Linked DNA regions of Promicromonospora sp. Populi. Each later gene encodes a partner of the first gene's protein in a complex. Links are inferred from orthologs where the notes say so. Each region holds a gene or a part of one and is shown in the gene's direction. Other genes may lie near its edges.

Region 1 (10,649 bases):
CGCAACAGCCCGGGCCGGCATCGGCCGCAGCCTCGACCGGTCAGCAGAGCGCGACCGTGCTCGTGGTGGAGGACGAGCCAACGATCGCCACGGCGATCGCCCAGCGGCTGTCCGCCGAGGGCTGGCGCGTAGAGGTAGCGCGCGACGGCCTGTCCGGCGTCGACGCCGCCTCACGCCTGCGCCCCGACGTCGTAGTGCTCGACGTGATGCTGCCCGGCATCGACGGGCTCGAGGTCACGCGGCGCATCCAGGCCGAGCACCCCACCCCGATCCTCATGCTCACCGCGCGTGACGACGAGACCGACATGCTCGTCGGTCTGGGCGTCGGCGCGGACGACTACATGACCAAGCCGTTCTCGATGCGCGAGCTCGTGGCCCGCATCAAGGCGCTCCTGCGGCGCGTTGACCGCGCGGCGCAGGCCGCCGCGACCACCCCCGCCGACCCGCCCATGACCATGGGCGACGTCACGGTGGACCGCGCGCAGCGCCGTGTCTACCGCGGGGGCGACGAGGTCCACCTGACCCCCACGGAGTTCGAGCTGCTCGTCATGCTCGCCGGCTCCCCCAAGACCGTGCTCACCCGCGAGCGCCTGCTCGCCGAGGTCTGGGACTGGGCGGACGCCAGCGGTACGCGCACCGTGGACTCCCACATCAAGGCGCTGCGCCGCAAGCTCGGGCCGGACCTGATCCGCACGGTGCACGGCGTCGGGTACGCGTTCGAGCCGCCCGCCAACCAGTAGCGCCGGCCTAGAAGATGAGACCGCACGTGCCCCGCGTCCCCGACGTGCGGCCGCTCGATCCGCTGCGCTCCCTGAAGATCAAGCTCGGTGTGCTGGTCGCGGCCACCGTGACGGCAGCTGTGCTCATCACGTGGCTCGGCCTCCAGGCCTCGCTCGGCCCGAGCCGCACGTTCCCCCTGGCGATCATCCTGTCGCTGCTGGTCACGCAGGTCCTGGCCCGCGGCATGACGTCCCCGCTGCGGGAGATCACCGAGGCGGTCCAGGCCATGGCCGACGGCGACTACACGCGCCGCGTGCGCGCGACGAGCAGCGACGAGGTGGGTCAGCTCGCGCACGCGTTCAACCGGATGGCCGAGGACCTGGCCTCGGTGGAGCAGACCCGCCGCGACCTGATCGCGAACGTGTCGCACGAGCTGCGTACGCCCATCGCGGCGCTCCAGGCTCAGCTGGAGAACATGGTGGACGGCGTCGTGCAGCCCACCCCGGCCGCGCTGGAGCAGGCGCACGCACAGACCGAACGACTGACCCGGCTGGTGACTTATCTGCTGGACCTCTCGCGGATCGAGGCGGGCGCCTCGGCGCTGAACGTCGGGACGATCGCCGTGGGCGACTTCCTCGAGGACTGCGCCGAGGACCTGTCGATGGTCGACGCCGCGAAGGACCTGCGCTACGTCGTCGACGTGACGCCCGAGGACCTGGCCATCGAGGGCGACGCCGAACGCCTGCACCAGGTGGTCATCAACCTGCTGCAGAACGCGATCCGGCACTCGCCGCCGGGCGGCGTCGTCCGGCTGGACGCGTACCCCGTGGACGGCACGGAGGGGGCCGACGTCGTGCTCGAGGTCAGCGACGAGGGACCCGGGATCGCCGCCGCGGACCGTGAGCGGATCTTCCAGCGGTTCGTCCGCGGCACGGGCCCGACGGGAGAGCGAGCCCCAGACAGCAGGGGGCGGGCCGGCAAGTCGAGCGACACCTTCACGGAGGCCGCGAGCGGCACTGCGGGCGGCACCGTCGGGTCGAGCGGCGGGACCGGGATCGGGCTCGCGATCGTCCGCTGGGCGGTCGAGCTGCACGGCGGGCACGTCCAGGTGGTCGACTCCGAGCGGGGCGCGACGATGCGGGTCACCCTCCCGGCCCGGGCCCACCCGGCGCCGGGGGTCTCGACGACGCACACGATGTGACCGGCCCGGTGAGAACGCGGTGAGAAACGGAGAAGCCTAGGGCCGCGAGCGGCCGACGAGTGAGACGGGTTCCGTGATTTCCGTCACACGAGCCAAAGAATGTCTGCCCGAAGACCAAGCCCCGTAACGTCATGTTGGGGACTTCAAGGCCCAACGTTGCCCGTGGTTTGCTCTGGGTGCGAGAAACATGACGAACCAACTTCCTTGGGGCTTCCTTGGCGCCAGGACGCGCCGCAGCGCATGTGTGAAGACACCCACTGACGAGCGCGAAGGGCCTACCCTTGGAGGGTCCGAAAACATTCGGGCTTAGCGCGCCGCGACCTGCTGGTGCGCGACGAACGCGACTGTGTTGAAGGTGGGCGATCCGCGAGTGTCAGCTAAGGCTGGTTCAGAGTCGATCAGCGTGGCGAGCTCGTCATTCGGAGCCAACGAATGGCTTGTGGACGAGCTCTACCAGCAGTATCTGAAGGACAAGAACGCGGTGGACCCCGCGTGGTGGGACTTCTTCGCCGACTACACCCCGAGCGAGAACGGTTCCCCCAAGGACGGCGCAGCTGCGACCGCTGCGACTTCGCCCCCGTCAGCACCGGCCGCGCCGGTACCGGCCGCCGCGGCGCCGGCCGCTCCCGCGGCTCCCGCGGCCTCGGCTAGCGCGGCCCCAGCGGCCGCTGCAGCGCCGGTGGCGCCCGCCCAGAAGGTGGCCGCCCCCGTGACGGGCGGCACCGCCGCCTCTGAGGCCGTGCAGCCGGTACGCGAGAAGGCCCTTCCGGCCGACCCCAAGGTCAACCCGGCCAGCCCGATCGCCACCCCGCCCACCACGCACTACGCGGACACGTTCGAGCGCCCGGTGGCGCACCCGGACGCCGTCGACGACATCCAGAAGCTGCGCGGCCCCGCCGCGCGCGTGGTCACGAACATGGAGGCCTCCCTGGAGGTCCCCACCGCCACCTCGGTGCGCGCCGTGCCCGCCAAGCTGATGGTCGACAACCGCATCGTCATCAACAACCACCTCAAGCGCGGCCGCGGCGGCAAGATCTCGTTCACGCACCTCATCGGCTTCGCGCTGGTCGAGGCACTGGGCGACATGCCGGTCATGAACGCCCACTACGAGCCGGTCGACGGCAAGCCGGGCGTGAACCAGCCCGCGCACGTGGGCTTCGGCCTCGCGATCGACCTGGCCAAGCCGGACGGCTCGCGGCAGCTCCTGGTGCCGAGCATCAAGAAGGCCGAGGAGCTCGACTTCGCCGAGTTCTGGGCGGCCTACGAGGAGCTGGTCCGCAAGGCTCGCGGCAACAAGCTCGCCGTGCCCGACTTCCAGGGCACCACGATCTCGCTGACCAACCCGGGCGGCATCGGCACCGTGCACTCGGTGCCGCGCCTGATGCAGGGCCAGGGCACCATCATCGGCGTCGGCGCCATGGACTACCCGGCGGAGTTCGCCGGTGCGTCCGAGGAGCAGCTCGCCCGGATGGGCATCTCGAAGGTCATGACGATCACGTCGACCTACGACCACCGCATCATCCAGGGCGCCCAGTCCGGTGAGTTCCTGAAGATCATCTCGGGCAAGCTCCTCGGCCTGGACGGCTTCTACGACCGCGTCTTCGCGGCGCTGCGCGTCCCGTACGAGCCCGTCCGCTGGGTTCGCGACAACACCGTCGACGCCGACGTCGAGGCCGCCAAGCCGGCCAAGATCGCCGAGGTCATCCAGGCGTACCGCTCCCGCGGGCACCTCATGGCGGACACCGACCCGCTGGCCTACCGCCAGCGCAAGCACCCAGACCTGGACATCCAGAACCACGGCCTCACGCTGTGGGACCTGGACCGTACGTTCCCGACGGCGGGCTTCGGCCCCAAGCCGAAGTCGACGCTGCGCGACATCCTCGGTCTGCTGCGCGACTCGTACTGCCGCACCATCGGCATCGAGTACATGCACATCGCGGACCCCGGGCAGCGCAACTGGCTTCAGGAGCGCCTGGAGGCCGGCTACGCGAAGACGCCGCGTGAGGACCAGCTGCGCATCCTGCGCCGCCTCAACTCCGCCGAGGCGTTCGAGACGTTCCTGCAGACCAAGTTCGTCGGGCAGAAGCGGTTCTCGCTGGAGGGCGGCGAGTCCCTGATCCCGCTGCTCGACGCGATCCTGTCGCGCGCCGCCGAGGGCGGCCTCGACGAGGTCGGCATCGGCATGGCCCACCGCGGCCGCCTGAACGTGCTGGCGAACATCGCGGGCAAGAGCTACGGCCAGATCTTCAAGGAGTTCGAGGGCCAGCTCGACCCGAAGAGCGTCCAGGGCTCGGGTGACGTGAAGTACCACCTGGGCACCGAGGGCACGTTCACCTCCGAGTCCGGCGCCACCACGCGTGTCTACCTCGCGGCCAACCCGTCGCACCTGGAGGCGGTGGACCCGGTGCTCGAGGGCATCGTCCGCGCCAAGCAGGACCGCATCGACCTCGGCGGCGACGGCTTCTCCGTGCTGCCGATCCTGGTGCACGGCGACGCGGCGTTCGCCGGTCAGGGTGTGGTCCCCGAGGTGCTGAACCTGTCGCAGCTGCGCGGGTACCGCACCGGCGGCACCATCCACGTCGTCGTGAACAACCAGGTGGGCTTCACCACCGGCCCGACGGCGTCCCGGTCGACCACCTACGCCACGGACGTCGCCAAGGGCTACCAGGTCCCGGTCATGCACGTGAACGGCGACGACCCCGAGGCCGTGGTGCGCACTGCCGAGCTTGCCTTCGCGTTCCGCGAGCAGTTCGGCCAGGACGTCATCATCGACATGATCTGCTACCGCCGCCGCGGGCACAACGAGGGCGACGACCCCTCGATGACGCAGCCGCTCATGTACAACCTGATCGAGAAGAAGCGCTCGGTGCGCAAGCTCTACACCGAGAACCTGGTCGCGCGCGGTGACATCACCGTGGAGGAGGCCGAGCACGCGCTGCAGGACTACCAGTCGCAGCTCGAGCGGGTCTTCACCGAGACCAAGTCGGGCTTCACGCCCGCCCCGCAGACGGAGCACCTGGCCGGCCTGGAGCGCCCCGAGTCCCAGCGCGAGGACGCGGGCACCATGGTGGGCTGGCAGACGGCGATCTCGCACGACGCGCTGCAGCGGGTCGGCGACGCCCACACCACGCCGCCCGAGGGCTTTACCGTCCACCCGAAGCTCGCCCAGCTGCTGGAGAAGCGCCAGCTCATGGCGAAGGAAGGTGGCATCGACTGGGGCTTCGGCGAGCTCGCCGCGTTCGGTTCGCTGCTCGCCGAGGGTACCCCGGTGCGCCTGGCCGGGCAGGACTCCCGCCGCGGCACGTTCGTGCAGCGGCACGCGGTGCTCCACGACCGGGACACCGGCGCGGAGTGGACCCCGCTGCTGTACCTGTCGGGCGACCAGGCCAAGTTCTGGGTCTACGACTCCTCGCTGTCGGAGTACGCGGCCCTCGGCTTCGAGTACGGCTACTCCGTGGAGCGCCCGGACGCCCTGGTGCTCTGGGAGGCGCAGTTCGGCGACTTCGTCAACGGCGCCCAGACGGTGATCGACGAGTTCATCTCGTCCGCCGAGCAGAAGTGGGGCCAGTCGTCGTCGGTGGTCATGCTGCTGCCGCACGGTTACGAAGGTCAGGGGCCGGACCACTCGTCCGCCCGCATCGAGCGGTTCCTGCAGCTCGGTGCCGAGGACAACATCACGATCGCGCAGCCGTCCACGCCGGCGTCGTACTTCCACCTGCTGCGCCGTCAGGCGTACGCCCGGCCGCGCCGGCCGATGGTGGTGTTCACGCCGAAGCAGCTGCTGCGGCTCAAGGCCGCGGCCTCCTCGGTCGAGGACTTCACCTCGGGCACGTTCCAGGAGGTCATCGCGGACTCGGTGGCCGACCCGGCCAAGGTGAACCGCGTGCTCCTGTGCACGGGCCGCGTCTACTACGACCTCCTCGCCGAGCGCACCAAGCGCGGCGACGACGGCGTGGCGATCGTCCGTCTCGAGCAGCTGTACCCGTTCCCGGAGGAGCAGCTCCGGGCGGAGGTCGCCAAGTACGGCGACGCCGAGGTGGTCTGGGTGCAGGACGAGCCGCAGAACCAGGGCGCGTGGGGCTTCATCCACCTGGCGCTGCCGCTGGACTTCCCGTACGTCAAGGTGGTCTCCCGCCCGGCGTCGGCGGCGACCGCTACCGGTACGGCGAAGGCCCACCAGGCGCAGCAGCAGACGCTCCTGGAGCAGGCCTTCACGCGCGGCTGACCGCGTAGGACGACGTAGCACGAAGGGCGGGCATCCGATCCGGATGCCCGCCCTTCGTGTGTCCGGTACTAGCTCACCACCTGTCGTGGACGTGGGACTTGATCAAGTCCTCGTAGATCTCCCGCACGCCCGACATGAACAGCGGGCCCAACGTCGCCGCGTCGCCCGCCGCGGCGTTGGCACGCGCCTGCTCCACGTTGCGCGCCCCGGGGATCACCGACGAGACACCCGGCCGCTGCCAGACCCAGGCGATGGCCGCCTGGGCGGGGGTCAGGGTGCCGCCGACGACGTCGCGGGCCAGCTCGGTGAATCGTGCGGCCGCCTCCAGCCCGACGTCGTAGGGCACGCCGGAGAACGTCTCGCCGACGTCGAACGCCGCGCCGTCGCGGTTGAAGCTGCGGTGGTCGTTCTCCGCGAACACCGTCTCCTTCGTGTACTTGCCGGAGAGCAGGCCGGAGGCGAGCGGCACCCGGGCGATGATGCCGACGCCCGCCGCCGAGGCCGCGGGGAGCACCTCGTCGAGCGGCTTGAGCCGGAACGCGTTCAGGATGATCTGCACGGTCGCGACGTTCGGGCGCGCGATGGCCGCAAGGGCCTCCGCGGTCGTCTCGACGCTCACGCCATAGGCGGCGATCGCGCCGTCGGACACCAGCTGGTCGAGCGCGTCGTACACGGCGTCCGTCGAGTAGACGGCGGTGGGCGGGCAGTGCAGCTGCACCAGGTCCAGCCGGTCGACGCCGAGGTTCTGCCGGGACCGGTCGGTCCACTCGCGGAAGTGCTCCAGCACGTAGTTCTCCGGCACCTGGTCCATCCGGCGCCCCATCTTCGTGGCGACGGTGATCCCGGCGTCGGGGTGCGCCTTGAGGAACGCACCGATCAGCTGCTCGCTGCGTCCGTCGCCGTAGACGTCGGCCGTGTCGAAGAAGGTCACCCCGGCCTCGAGCGAAGCCGCAAGGACGGCGTGGGCGTCGGCCTCGCTGACCTCTCCCCAGTCAGCGCCGAGCTGCCAGGTGCCCAGTCCAACGGCCGATACGAGCCGACCGGTCCGTCCGAGTACCTGCTGTTCCATCGTTCCTCCTTGCTGGGCGGGCAGACATGCCCGCGCGGGCCCAGCTTCGGGCCCAGTTCGTAGCGGGGTCGGTCGGCGAGACTGCGTGCGACCAACCCCCCAATCTGCCGTCTCACGCTACGTGGCGCAGGCGAATATTGCCCTACGGTTACGGTGTGAGTGTGACGACAGAAATTCCTCCCGTTGCGGCGGCCAGGCCTCATCCTTCCGGGGACCAGTTCCGCATCAGCCACGAAAGCCACCGCGCGACCGTCACCCAGGTGGGTGCGGCGCTGCGAGAGTACTCGGTGGACGGGCGTGACGTGGTGGTCCCGTTCGGCGCCGACGAGATCAGCCCGGTGTACAACTGCGCGGTCCTGATCCCCTGGCCCAACCGGCTGGGCGACGGCGTCTACGAGTACGCCGGCGTGACCCACCGGCTGCCCGTGAACGAGCCCGCGCGCAACACCGCGCTGCACGGGCTGGCCGCATGGGAGCGCTGGTCGGTGGTGGAGCACTCGGGTTCCGCCGTGACCCTGGAGCTCGAGCTGGTGGCCCGTCCGGGCTACCCGTTCCAGCTCGTGGCCCAGATGCGCTACTCCCTGTCCGACGCCGGTCTGGAGATCACGCTCGAGGTCACCAACGTCGGGCCGAGCACGGCGCCCTACGGGTGCGGGTTCCACCCGTGGCTCTCCACGGGCGGTGCCGACCTGGACGCGTGCACCATCCGCCTCGACGCGGCCACGCGCATCACCACCGACGAGCGGCTGCTCCCGACGGGCACCGAGCCGGCGTCGGGCAGCTATGACCTGCGCGAGCCGCGGAGCGTGGCCGGCCTGGACCTCGACGACGCGTACGTGGACGTCGTGCGGGACGGCGACGGCCGCTCCTGGGCCCACCTGGGCGCCCCGGACGGCCGCACGGCCGCGGTGTGGATGGACGAGTCGCAGGACGTCTGGCAGGTCTGCACGGGCGACCACATCGCCCCGGACCGACGCCGGATGGGCCTGGCCGCCGAGCCGATGAGCTGCGTCGCCGACGCGTTCCGCACGGGCGAGCGGCTTGTGCACCTGGCGCCGGGCGAGCGCCACGCGGTCCGGTGGGGCATGACCCTGCTCTGACGTCCGCCCTGCCGGCGGTTTTCATGACACTGCATCGACATGGGCGCCGCCGGCGTCGGCGCGTTGTCGGGATCGGCCACAGTCCGTGCACCACAATGAGAAACCGGCCGTCCGCCAGGCTGCCGGAAAGAGGCCGTGACAGGCAAGGAGAGTCCGTTGCAGGATCGCGAGGTGCGCATCTGCGTAGTCGGTGACGAGCTGGCCACGGGTGTCGGAGACGCCCGGGCACTCGGCTGGACCGGCCGCGTCGTCGCACGCACCCACTTCTCCCGGCCCGCCATGCTCTTCACTCTCGCCGTCCCCGGGGAGACCAGCACGCAGCTCGGCGCCCGCTGGGAGGCGGAGACCGCCTCGCGGTTCGGCCCGGACTCCGAGACCGAGAACCGGCTGGTCGTTGCCCTCGGGCGGCACGACGTCGCCTCGGGGCTCACGGTCGCGCGCTCGCGCCTGAACCTGGCGAACATCCTCGACGTCGCGGACGCGAACCGGACGGCGGCGTTCGTTGTGGGACCGCCGCCCGGCCAGCCCGCGGAGGGCCACCGGATCGCCGAGCTCTCCGACGCGTTCGCGGACGTCGCCAGCCGGCGGCGCGTCCCGTACGTCGACACCTACACGCCGCTGGCCCAGCACGAGCAGTGGCTCGCCGACCTCGCGCAGGGCGGCGGCACCTACCCGGGCCAGGCGGGCTACGGCCTGATGGCGTGGCTGGTGCTGCACACGGGCTGGCACGCGTGGTTGGGCCTGCCCCAGGACGAGGTCGCCTGAGCCGGAGGTGCAGCGCAGGGTGCGAGCCGACGTAGCACTGTGGCCGGACCGCTGATCAGCGGTCCGGCCACAGTTGTCTCTACGTCGGGATCAGCCGCGCGTGATGGTGGCGGAGCCCGAGACCGTGTTGGTCGAGATGTACGCCGCCGCGCCCGGCTCCGCGTGGTCGACGACGACGGTGCGCTGCGCGCTGGACGTCGCCTGCGCCCCGTCGATCACTACCTTGCCCGTCACGCTGCGCGCGCGGAGGTTGACCGGCGATCCCGCGTCGAGCTGGACCGCAGCGGCCCCCGAGACCGTCTTGGCGTTGACCAGCGGCGTGGTGCCGACGGCGGTGACGCCGACGGCGCCCGACACGGTCTGGACCGAGACCCGGCCCAGGGCGCCCGTGAGGGACACGGCACCCGAGACGGTCGAGGCCGACGCGTCGCCGGAGTGCTCGGCGATGGTGACGGCGCCCGTGCCGGACCTCGTAGTGACGGAGCCGGTGGTTCCGGTGACGGTGATCGCGCCGCCCGCGGTCTTGACGTTGACGCCCGACTGCGACCCGGTCACGACGACCTCGGCGCCGACGGTTGCGACGTCGACCACGGACGTGGCCGGCACGGTGATCCGTACGACGGCGCTGTCCTGGTCCTTGAGGCCGCGGAACCGGTCCACGAAGCCCTCCAGGCCGGGGAAGTCGTAGGCCACCCGGAGGTTGCCGTGCTCGGCGAGGATCTGCAGCGGCCTGGTCGAGACCTCAAGCACCTCGACGACGGCGCCGGACGTGCGGTTCGGGTCGGCCACGATCTCCGCGCGGCCGTTCGTCAGTCGGACGATCAGGGTAGTGGCGCCGGCAACCTCAATGGTCTGCGGGGCGGCCACGCTCCAGGACTCGGTGGTCATCGCTGTGCTCCGTTCATCTGGGGTGGTGTTCGTCAGGGTGTTGTTGGGGTTGGCGGGGATGGCGGGGGTGGCTGGGGTGTCAGGCATCATGGGTGGTCCGCTCGGTGTGCGCGATGCTGGGGAGAAGCCGTGCTGTTCGGGAGCGTGCCGCGGATCGCGGAACGTGCCGAGTCGAGAACCGTCCGCAACGTGTCGACGGTCAGCGCCGACACCGTACCGGCGACGTCGGCCTCACGCAGGTCAGCCAGGACGTCGTTCCGGAACCGCTGCAGCACCGCCTCGGCGTCGTGCCGCAAGGAGTTGGACTGCGGGCGGTGCGGATCCGGCGCTGTGTCCGGTCCTGGTCGCGGCCGGGACCGGGCCTCCTGTGCCGCGGCGGCGAGCTCGGCCCGCAGGCCGCGCATCGTGTCGCGGATGTCGGCCCGGACCTCGTCCGCCAGGCTGCGCACCGTCTCGGCGACGCTGCGCTCCAGGCGCCTGACGTCGTCCAGCCGGGCGTCGACCTCGGCCCGGCCTGCCGGGGTCAGCTCGTAGGTGGCCTTGCGCCCTGCGCCCGGGGCACCCGGCGCATCCGGTGCGCCCGGCGCGGAGCGGCGCACCAGACCGTCCTCCTCGAGCCGGGCCAGGCGCGGGTAGATGGTCCCGGCGCTGGGCCGGTAGGTGCCCCCGAAGCGCCGGGTG
Region 2 (9,173 bases), 2.9 Mb from region 1 along the record:
CCGGTAAGGACCCGGTCGGCGCCATCGAGATCCTGACGCCGCTGCACAAGAACGCGAAGGCGAAGGTCGCCGCCGAGCGTGCCGAGATCCTCGCCGCGGCGGTGCACGCCGCCCGCGACCTCGTCAACACGGCGCCCAACGAGCTCTACCCGGCCACGTTCGCCGACGCCGCGAAGGCCGCCGCCAAGGACGTGCGCCACGTGCGCGTCACCGTCCTGGACGACAAGCAGCTCGCGTCCGGCGGTTACGGCGGGCTCACCGCCGTCGGGCAGGGCTCCTCCCGCGGGCCGCGGCTCGTCAAGGTCGCCTACACGCCGGCCAAGCCGAACGGCAAGGTCGCGCTCGTCGGCAAGGGCATCACGTTCGACTCCGGCGGCATCTCGATCAAGCCGGCCGCGGGCATGGAGGCCATGAAGTCGGACATGGCCGGCGCCGCCGCCGTCCTGTCCACGGTCGTGGCCGCCGCCAAGCTGAACCTGCCGGTCGCCGTCACGGGCTACCTCTGCCTCGCCGAGAACATGCCGGGCGGCAACGCGCAGCGCCCCGCCGACGTCATCACGATCTACGGCGGCAAGACCGTCGAGATCCTGAACACCGACGCCGAGGGCCGCGTGGTCATGGCCGACGGCCTCGCGTCCGCGATCGAGGACGGCCACGACGTCGTGCTCGACATCGCCACCCTCACCGGCGCCCAGATGGTCGCGCTGGGCACCCGCACCTCCGCCGTCATGGGCACCGACGCGGTGCGCGACGAGGTCAAGGCCGCCGCGGACGCCTCGGGCGAGCTGTTCTGGCCGATGCCGCTCCCCGACGAGCTCAAGACGAACATCAAGTCCAAGGTGGCCGACGTCGCCAACTCGGGGCCGCGCTGGGGCGGCATGCTCAACGCCGGCCTGTTCCTGCAGACGTTCGTGGGCGACCACCCCTGGGCGCACCTCGACATCGCGGGCCCGGCGTTCAACGAGGGCGGCGCGCACGGCTACACGCCCTACGGCGGCACCGGCGTCGGCGTCCGCACCCTCCTGGGCTTCCTCGAGGGCCGGGCGAAGGTCAGCTAGCTACTTCTAGCTACTTCGACCTGCGCTGGGCGCTGTTCCAGTCGCGCATCCGCTGGGGGTAGCCGGTGAACCGGACGTTGTACACCGGCACCCCTAGCTGGTTCGCGATGTCGAACGCGGTGCGCTCGTCCGGCACCCGGCGTCGCGTCCACTCCCCCGTGCTCGCCACGAGCAGGATCGTGCTCGGGATGTCCGTGGTCGGCGGCTCCACGTAGGCCTCGACCCCGACGCGTGACCCGATGAACTCACGGAGGTGCTCGAGCGTCTGACGGCGCGCGTCGTTCCCGCTGGGGCGCGATCCGCCACCGGACGACGAGTGCCGCTGGAAGAATCGCGCAAGCGAGCTACGGGACTGGCGAGGCATGGAACGAGAGTACTAGCGAGTTCCGCACCGGCCTAGGCAACTGAGCGCAACTCCAGGGAATCCCACATTCCTGTTACACGCCGCCCACCTGCCCGCACAGACTCATCGAACTGCCCACTGACCGCGCACAGCCCCAAGTACCCGTTAATGTCGCCACGGTCACACCCGTCAAGCGGGGTACACGATTGGGGCCACGCCCGCTGAAGTGTCAAGATGGCGTGCGGTGGAGAACCCACACCCGGTCAACGAGGAGCCAGCACGTGCCTACGCATGAAAATCCGGCCACGTTCGACATCGTCGTGCTCGGCGGGGGAAGCGGCGGTTACGCCACCGCGCTCCGGGCGGCACAGCTGAGCCTGAGCGTGGCCCTCGTGGAGAAGGACCGGCTCGGCGGCACCTGCCTGCACGTCGGCTGCGTGCCCACCAAGGCGCTGCTGCACGCCGCCGAGGTGGCCGACGCCGCCGCCCACGGCGCGCAGTTCGGCGTCCGCACCTCGCTGGACGGCATCGACATGCCGGGCGTGCTCGCCTACAAGGACTCGGTGGTCGCCGGCCTGTACAAGGGTCTGCAGGGCCTGATCGCCTCCCGGAAGATCACCGTCGTCGAGGGGCACGGCACGCTCGTCTCGCCCGGCGTCGTCGAGGTCACTGCCGCGGACGGCGCCAAGGCCGCCTACACCGGCACCCACGTGGTGCTCGCCACCGGCTCGTACGCGCGGAGCCTGCCGGGCCTGGAGCTCGGCGGCCAGGTCATCACCTCCGACCAGGCGCTCACGCTGGAGACCGTGCCCAAGTCCGTGGTGGTGCTCGGCGGCGGCGTCATCGGCGTCGAGTTCGCCTCCGTCTGGAAGTCCTTCGGCGCCGACGTGCAGATCGTCGAGGCGCTGCCCCACCTCGTCCCGAACGAGGACGTCGCGCTCTCCAAGGCGCTGGAGCGCGCGTTCCGCAAGCGCGGTATCAAGTTCTCCCTGGGCGAGCGCTTCGCCCAGGTCAAGCAGACGGACGACGGCGTCCAGGTCGAGCTCGAGTCCGGCACCACGTTCGACGCCGAGCTGCTGCTCGTCGCCGTCGGACGCGGTCCGCGTACTGCCGACCTCGGCTTCGAGGCGGCCGGCGTCCGCACCGAGCGCGGGTTCGTCCTGACCGACGAGCAGCTGAGGACCGGCGTCGCGACCCCCGGTGGCGGACAGGTCTGGGCCGTGGGCGACATCGTGCCCGGCCTCCAGCTGGCCCACCGCGGGTTCGCGCAGGGCATCTTCGTGGCCGAGCAGATCGCGGGCCTGGCGCCCGTCGTGATCGACGAGGCGACGATCCCGCGGGTCACCTACTGCGAGCCCGAGGTGGCGTCCGTGGGTGTCACCGAGGCGCGGGCAGCGGAGCTGTACGGCCCGGACCAGGTCGAGACCATCGAGTACAACCTCGCGGGCAACGGCAAGAGCAAGATCCTGGGTACCCAGGGCTTCGCGAAGCTGGTGCGCCGCAAGGACGGGCCCGTGGTCGGCATGCACTTGATCGGCTCGCGGGTGGGCGAGCTGATCGGTGAGGGGCAGCTCATCGTGGGCTGGGAGGCGTTCCCGGAGGACGTCGCCTCGCTCGTGCACGCACATCCCACCCAGAACGAGGCACTCGGAGAGGCACACATGGCGCTGGCCGGTAAGCCTCTGCACGCCCACAACTGACCAGAACGAATAAGGAGACCCCACAGGTCATGTCTGAGAACGTGCAGCTGCCGGCCCTCGGCGAATCCGTTACCGAGGGCACTGTCACCCGCTGGCTCAAGGCTGTCGGCGACGAGGTCGCCGTCGACGAGCCGCTGCTCGAGGTGTCGACCGACAAGGTCGACACCGAGATCCCGTCGCCGATCGCCGGCGTCCTCGAGCAGATCCTCGTCCAGGAGGACGACACCGTGGAGGTCGGCGCCACCCTCGCCGTCATCGGCGACGGCTCCGGTTCGGGCGCCGCACCGGCCGCGCCTGAGGCCGAGCCGGCCGCTGAGCCTGCCGAGGCCAAGCCCGCCGCCGAGGCGGCCGAGGCCCCGGCTCCCGAGCCGACGCCGGAGGCGGCCGAGCCCGCTCCGGCCGAGGCACCCGCCGCTGAGGCCGAGGCACCTGCCGAGGCTCCCGCCGGTGGCGGTACCGAGGTCCCGCTGCCCGCCCTGGGCGAGTCGGTCACCGAGGGCACCGTGACGCGCTGGCTCAAGGCCGTCGGTGACGATGTCGCCGTAGACGAGCCGCTGCTCGAGGTATCGACCGACAAGGTCGACACCGAGATCCCGTCGCCCGTCGCCGGGACGCTCCAGCAGATCCTGGTCCAGGAGGACGAGACCGTCGAGGTCGGCGCGATCCTGGCGCTGGTCGGTTCGGGTGCTGCCGCTCCCGCCGCCCCGGCACCTGAGACCCCGGCGCCCGCCGCACCCGCGTCCGAGGTTCCGGACCCGGCCGCGGACTCCGCGGAGCCCGCCGAGGCTGCTGCCCCGGCGCCTGAGGCCCCGGCTGCCCCGGCGCCTGCTCCCGCACCGGCCACCCCGGCTCCGGCTCCGGCTGCTCCCGCACCGGCTCCGGCCGCCCCGGCCCCCGCGCCCGCCGCCCCGACGTCGACCGGCCGCACCATCGGCTCCTACCTCACCCCGCTCGTGCGCAAGCTCGCCGCGGACAAGGGTGTGGACGTCGCCGAGGTGACCGGCACCGGCGTCGGCGGACGTATCCGCAAGGAGGACGTGCTCGCAGCCGCCGAGGCCAAGGCGGCCCCGGCTCCGGCAGCACCCGCCGCTGCCGCACCCGCGGCGGCCAAGGCGCCGTCGGCCCCGGCCAAGCTCGAGGTGTCGCCGCTGCGTGGCACCACCGAGAAGATGTCGCGCCTGCGCAAGATCGTCGCCGAGCGGATGCTCGAGGCGGTGCAGACGTCGGCCCAGCTGACCACGGTCATGGAGGTCGACGTCACGCGCGTCGCGCAGCTGCGGGCCAAGGCCAAGACGTCCTTCGCCGCGCGCGAGGGTGCCAAGCTGACGTTCCTGCCGTTCTTCACGCAGGCCGCCGTCGAGGCGCTCAAGGCGTACCCGAAGATCAACGCCACCATCGACACCGAGAAGGGCGAGATCACCTACCACGGCTCGGAGAACGTCGGTATCGCCGTCGACACCGAGCGTGGCCTCGTGGTCCCGGTCATCAAGAACGCCGGCGACCTGAACCTGGCGGGCATCGCGCGCCAGATCCAGGACCTGGGCGCCCGTACCCGGGCGAACAAGGTGACGCCGGACGAGCTGTCGGGCTCGACGTTCAACATCACGAACACGGGCTCGGGCGGCTCGCTCATCGACACGCCGATCGTCCCGGTCGGCCACGCGGCCATCCTGGGCACCGGCACCATCACCAAGCGCCCGGTCGTCGTGACGGACCCGGACGGCAACGAGAGCATCGCGGTGCGCTCGATGTCGTACATCTTCCTGTCCTACGACCACCGCCTGGTCGACGGCGCGGACGCCGCCCGCTTCCTCACCGCGATCAAGAACCGCATCGAGGACGGCGCGTTCGAGGCCGAGGTCGGCCTCTGACGTAGCACCTCGTTGATGCCGGCCCGCGCTGCGCGGTCGGCGGCGAGCATCGGCTGTGGCCGGTTCCGGGTTCCGGAACCGGCCACAGCCGTGTCCCCGGCGGTTCACCGCTGCCGTCCAGGTCGACACGCTAGATTCGCGGTATGGACGTAGTGGTGGCCGGCTCGCACGGACTGATCGGTACCGCGCTCGTCGCGGACCTCCTGGCGCGCGGGGACAGCGTGCGGCGCCTGGTGCGGCGCGGCGCCAAGCCCTCGGCCGACGATGCGGGCGGCGCCGGGGGAGGCGTCCGGCAGGTGCCCTGGGACCCGCGGACCGGCGAGCTCGACCCGGCCGCGCTGGAGGGGGCCGACGCCGTCGTGAACCTCGCGGGCGCCGGGATCGGCGACCATCGGTGGACCCCGGCATACAAGCAGACGCTCCTCGGCTCGCGCACCACCACCACGAGCCTGCTCGCCCGCACCATCGCCCGGCTCGACACCCCGCCCGTGCTGGTCAACGCCTCGGCGATCGGGGCATACGGGAACCGCGGGGACGAGGTCCTCACGGAGGCGTCGGAGCGCGGGGACGACTTCCTGGCGGGGCTGGTCAAGGCCTGGGAGGGCGCCACGGCGCCCGCCGCCGAGGCCGGGGCACGCGTCGTCTGGCTGCGCAACGGCCTGGTGCTCGCGCCGTCGGGCGGTGCGCTCGGCAAGCTGCTGCCGCTCATCCGCCTCGGCGTGGGCGGGCCGCTCGGCAACGGCAACCAGTGGTGGAGCTGGATCTCGTTGCCCGACGAGGTGGCGGCGATCCGGCACGTCATCGGCGCGGACGTGCGCGGGCCGGTCAACTCCGTCGCCCCGGAACCCGCGACGAACCGAGCACTGACCCGCGCGCTCGCGCAGGCGCTGCACCGGCCCGCCGCGGTGTCAGTGCCCCGCTTCGCGCTCCAGATCGCCCTCGGGCAGTTCGCGGGCGATCTGGTCGCCTCCCAGCGGGTCGTGCCCGGTGTGCTCTCGCGGACCGGCTTCACCTGGACGCACGTCACACCTCAGGACGCGGCCCGCTGGGTCGTGGAGGCGGGCGGCGTCAGCGCACCTCGCTGACGCGCCAGCCACGCGGTGTCCAGACCAGGGTCAGGTCCGCCGACTCCTGCGACGCGGGGACGGCGGTCTCGCCGCTCTCGGACACCTGCATGTGCGCGGTGATCGTGTACTCGATCCGGACCACTGCCTCGATGGGCTGGTCCTCCTCGCCGACCTGCTCGACGTCGACGTCGGTCGCCGTCCCACCGCTTGACGCCTCGGTCGCGTTATCCAGGTCCGACGCCGCGCCAGGGCCCAGCGTCACGACCTCGGTCGACTGCACATCCGCGGACGCGCCGACCACCTGTGCTCTGGTCGCCTTGAGCTCGTCCAGGATCCGCTGGTCGGCCAGGTAGGCCGGCGAGCCCTCCACGTTGACTGTGCTGATGTCGGACACGGCACCCGCCAGCAGCGCGAGCCGGCGCTCGGTGAGCTCCGCGGCGGCGCCCGCCGGGTCCTTGGCGTTGCTCACCGGGTTGATCCCGCCGAGCCGCTCGGCCGACGCCGTCGGCGAGGGCGCCGCGGCGGCCGGCTCGTCCCCGCCGAAGACCTGGGGCAGCGCCGAGACGCCGGCCGCGATCCCCGCGACGACACCCGCCGCGATCATGACGGTCGCGAACACGGAGACGGCGGTGGTCCGCACCGGAACCTTCACACCCTGCACCCCCGCGCCGGAGCGCCCGGAGAGCGGCATCGTCGCCCGCCGCCGCACGCTGGCCGCCCAGGCCTTGCCGTCGACGGCCGCGATGGAGCCGGTCAGGGTCTTGGCCGCCGAGCGCCACGACGACGGCGTGTGGGCGCCGAGCGGCACATGGCCCGCGATGGGCACCGGACCGCTGAGCGCTGCCGAGACCAGCGCCGAGCCCGCGGGGAGCCGGACCGGCTCGGGCTTGACCGCCTTCTCCGCGAGCGCCGCGAGCGTACCCGGCTCGGGCCGGTCGCGCGGGTCCTCGGCGCGGGCGCGGGCCAGCACGGCGCGCAGCGCCTCGTCGGCCTCGGAGTTCAGGCTCGGGCCGGGGAAGCCCAGCACCGACTCCACCAGCGTGGCCAGGGACGTGACGTCGACCGGGTCGTCGCTGTGGTCCGGGAGCGTCACGCGGGGGCGCAGCATTGCGCTCCCGTCGGTGCGCAGCAGCACGTCGGTGGGCCGGACGCCGCCGTGGACGAGACCCACGCTGTGCAGGGCCGCGAGTGCCTGTGCGATCGCGACAGTGATCCCGGCGCCTTCCGCGGCGGTCAGGGGACCCCGCGATCCGACGGCGGTGGGCAGGTCGACAGCCCCCGTCCGCGACAGCCGGACGTCCAGGTTGTCCGGGCCGTTCGGGGAGATGGCGATGAGCGGCACCAGATGGGGGTGGTCCAGTGTCGCGAGCGTGTCTAGACGGCGCACCAGGAGGGCGCGAGCTGCGGCCTCCGTGGGGACGGCCACGCGGACCAGTTCCGCTGATTCGATGTAGTGCACACGTTCATAAGAACCCCGGCGTCCGATGCCCGCTCTTTATCCACAGGATTTGCCGAATCTCCTGCCCTGTGGGTGAGCAACGCGAGCGCTTGACCAGGGCTTTGGCCCCGTGCGGGGAGCAGCTCACACGTCGACGAGCCGCCCCTCCTGGGCGGAGCGCCGCGCGGCGTCCAGCACCTCCGCCGTGCGGACGGCGTCCGCCGGGTCGACGGGGACCTCGGCCTCGCCGGCGAGCCACTCCGCGACCGCGGGGTAGAAGTCGTCGTGTCCGCCGCGGGGCTGCGGCACCGCCGTGCGCTCCCGGCCGCGCACGAGCCAGCCGAGGGTGCCCTCGGGCTGTTCGGCGTCGAGCACGTCGAAGGGCGAGGGGTCGCCCTCGAACGAGTTCACCAGGTACGCGCCGCCGTCACCGAGCACCCGCGTGCGCGGACCGGGCGCGCCGACCAGGGAGCCGGCCCACAGCCGGGAGACGACGCCTTTGGCGGGCGGTTCCGCCCCGAACAGGACGTCGGCGGCGGCCGCGCGGCCGGGCTTGCCGTCCTGCTGGCCGACCTGCTTGCCGTCCTGGGCGGCGTGGTGGAGCACCAGGAACACGTCGTCCTCGGTCGGGGTCGAGATCGCCCGCGTCTCGGCGTACACCGCGACGACGGGGCCGAACAGCTGGGTCGCCGAGTCCACGAGGTGCGGGCCGAGGTCGAGCAGGAGCCCGCCGCCCCTGACGTCGTTCTCCTTCCACCGCTGCTGCGGCTTGGGCCGCCAGCGCTCCCAGTGCCGCTCGAAGGTGTGCACCTGGCCGAGGTCGCCCCGCTCCAGCAGGGCCGCGAGGGTGAGCTGCTCAGGGTCCCAGCGCCGGTTCTGGAACACGGTGAACGGTGTGCCCGACGACGAGGCCGCGCTCACGACCCGTCGAGCCTCCGCCGCGGTGGTCCCGATCGGCTTGTCCAGCACGAAGGGCTTGCCCACCGCGGCCACGGCGGCGGCGTGCTCGGCGTGGAGGAAAGAGGGGCTGGCGACGACCACGAGGTCGTAGAGACCGGACTCGTCAAGCATCGACGGCAGGTCGTTGAACAGCCGTGCGCCGGGCCAGTCGCCGGCGGCCTGCATGCGCCGTCCTGAGTCCCGGGCGACGACCGCCGTTACCGCCATTCCCGCTGCTCGCGCGAGGCGAGCGTGAATTTGCCGGCCCGCACCTCCGTACCCAACAATCCCGATCCGTAGAGCCATGGCCCCATGGTGCCCCGCGCGGCGCAGCAATGCGACATCACTGGTCAGCGGGTTAACTGCCGTAACACAACTCTGGCAGACTGGGGCAAGAGGTACGTTTCACACTTTCTTCGCGAGTCCGGCCACGTGTCCGGACCACACCGGCACAGAATGAGGGGCTCGTGTCCGCCACAGCCAAGAAGTCCAGCCAGACCCGCAAGACCCTGCAGCTTGTGCTCATCGCGGTGGCGGCACTCGTGCTCGCCGGCAACTTCATCATCAAGTCCCTGGGGGACGACGTCGCCCCCGCCGAGGGCGCTGAGGGCTCGGCCCTCGCCACGCTCGACACCCTCACCGTGCAGGACGCCGCCACCGAGGACGGCTACGACCGTGAGGCCGACTTCGGCAGCGCCTGGCAGGACGTCGACGACAACGGCTGCGACACCCGGAACGACATGCTGCAGCGCGACCT

Evidence for each region.
Region 2: AB1046_RS21780 (region 1) and sucB share a complex: the UniProt entries of both Bacillus subtilis proteins name them as parts of the 2-oxoglutarate dehydrogenase (OGDH) complex. The link is inferred for Promicromonospora sp. Populi from one-to-one orthologs.

The regions. Positions count from the first base shown.
Region 1 is NZ_CP163528.1:4,799,096-4,809,744, reverse strand. Bases 1,935-6,346 are described here. They hold AB1046_RS21780 (multifunctional oxoglutarate decarboxylase/oxoglutarate dehydrogenase thiamine pyrophosphate-binding subunit/dihydrolipoyllysine-residue succinyltransferase subunit), read left to right. Parts: upstream 1,935-2,324; coding sequence 2,325-6,146; downstream 6,147-6,346. Other genes in these bases: AB1046_RS21775 (aldo/keto reductase), read right to left, coding at 6,220-6,346. Also shown: AB1046_RS21790 (response regulator transcription factor), read left to right, coding at 57-740; AB1046_RS21785 (sensor histidine kinase), read left to right, coding at 755-1,921; more of AB1046_RS21775, read right to left, coding at 6,347-7,215; AB1046_RS21770 (aldose 1-epimerase family protein), read left to right, coding at 7,371-8,315; AB1046_RS21765 (GDSL-type esterase/lipase family protein), read left to right, coding at 8,472-9,080; AB1046_RS21760 (hypothetical protein), read right to left, coding at 9,171-10,055; AB1046_RS21755 (PadR family transcriptional regulator), read right to left, coding at 10,055-10,649. UniProt on the Bacillus subtilis protein: E1 component of the 2-oxoglutarate dehydrogenase (OGDH) complex which catalyzes the decarboxylation of 2-oxoglutarate, the first step in the conversion of 2-oxoglutarate to succinyl-CoA and CO(2).
Region 2 is NZ_CP163528.1:1,910,791-1,919,963, forward strand. The notes cover bases 2,616-5,551. They hold sucB (2-oxoglutarate dehydrogenase, E2 component, dihydrolipoamide succinyltransferase), read left to right. Parts: upstream 2,616-3,130; coding sequence 3,131-4,972; downstream 4,973-5,551. Other genes in these bases: lpdA (dihydrolipoyl dehydrogenase), read left to right, coding at 2,616-3,101; AB1046_RS08650 (TIGR01777 family oxidoreductase), read left to right, coding at 5,116-5,551. Outside these bases: AB1046_RS08630 (leucyl aminopeptidase), read left to right, coding at 1-1,058; AB1046_RS08635 (oxidoreductase), read right to left, coding at 1,069-1,422; more of lpdA, read left to right, coding at 1,683-2,615; more of AB1046_RS08650, read left to right, coding at 5,552-6,057; AB1046_RS08655 (hypothetical protein), read right to left, coding at 6,041-7,465; AB1046_RS08660 (Gfo/Idh/MocA family oxidoreductase), read right to left, coding at 7,622-8,722; AB1046_RS08665 (HNH endonuclease family protein), read left to right, coding at 8,884-9,173. UniProt on the Bacillus subtilis protein: E2 component of the 2-oxoglutarate dehydrogenase (OGDH) complex which catalyzes the second step in the conversion of 2-oxoglutarate to succinyl-CoA and CO(2).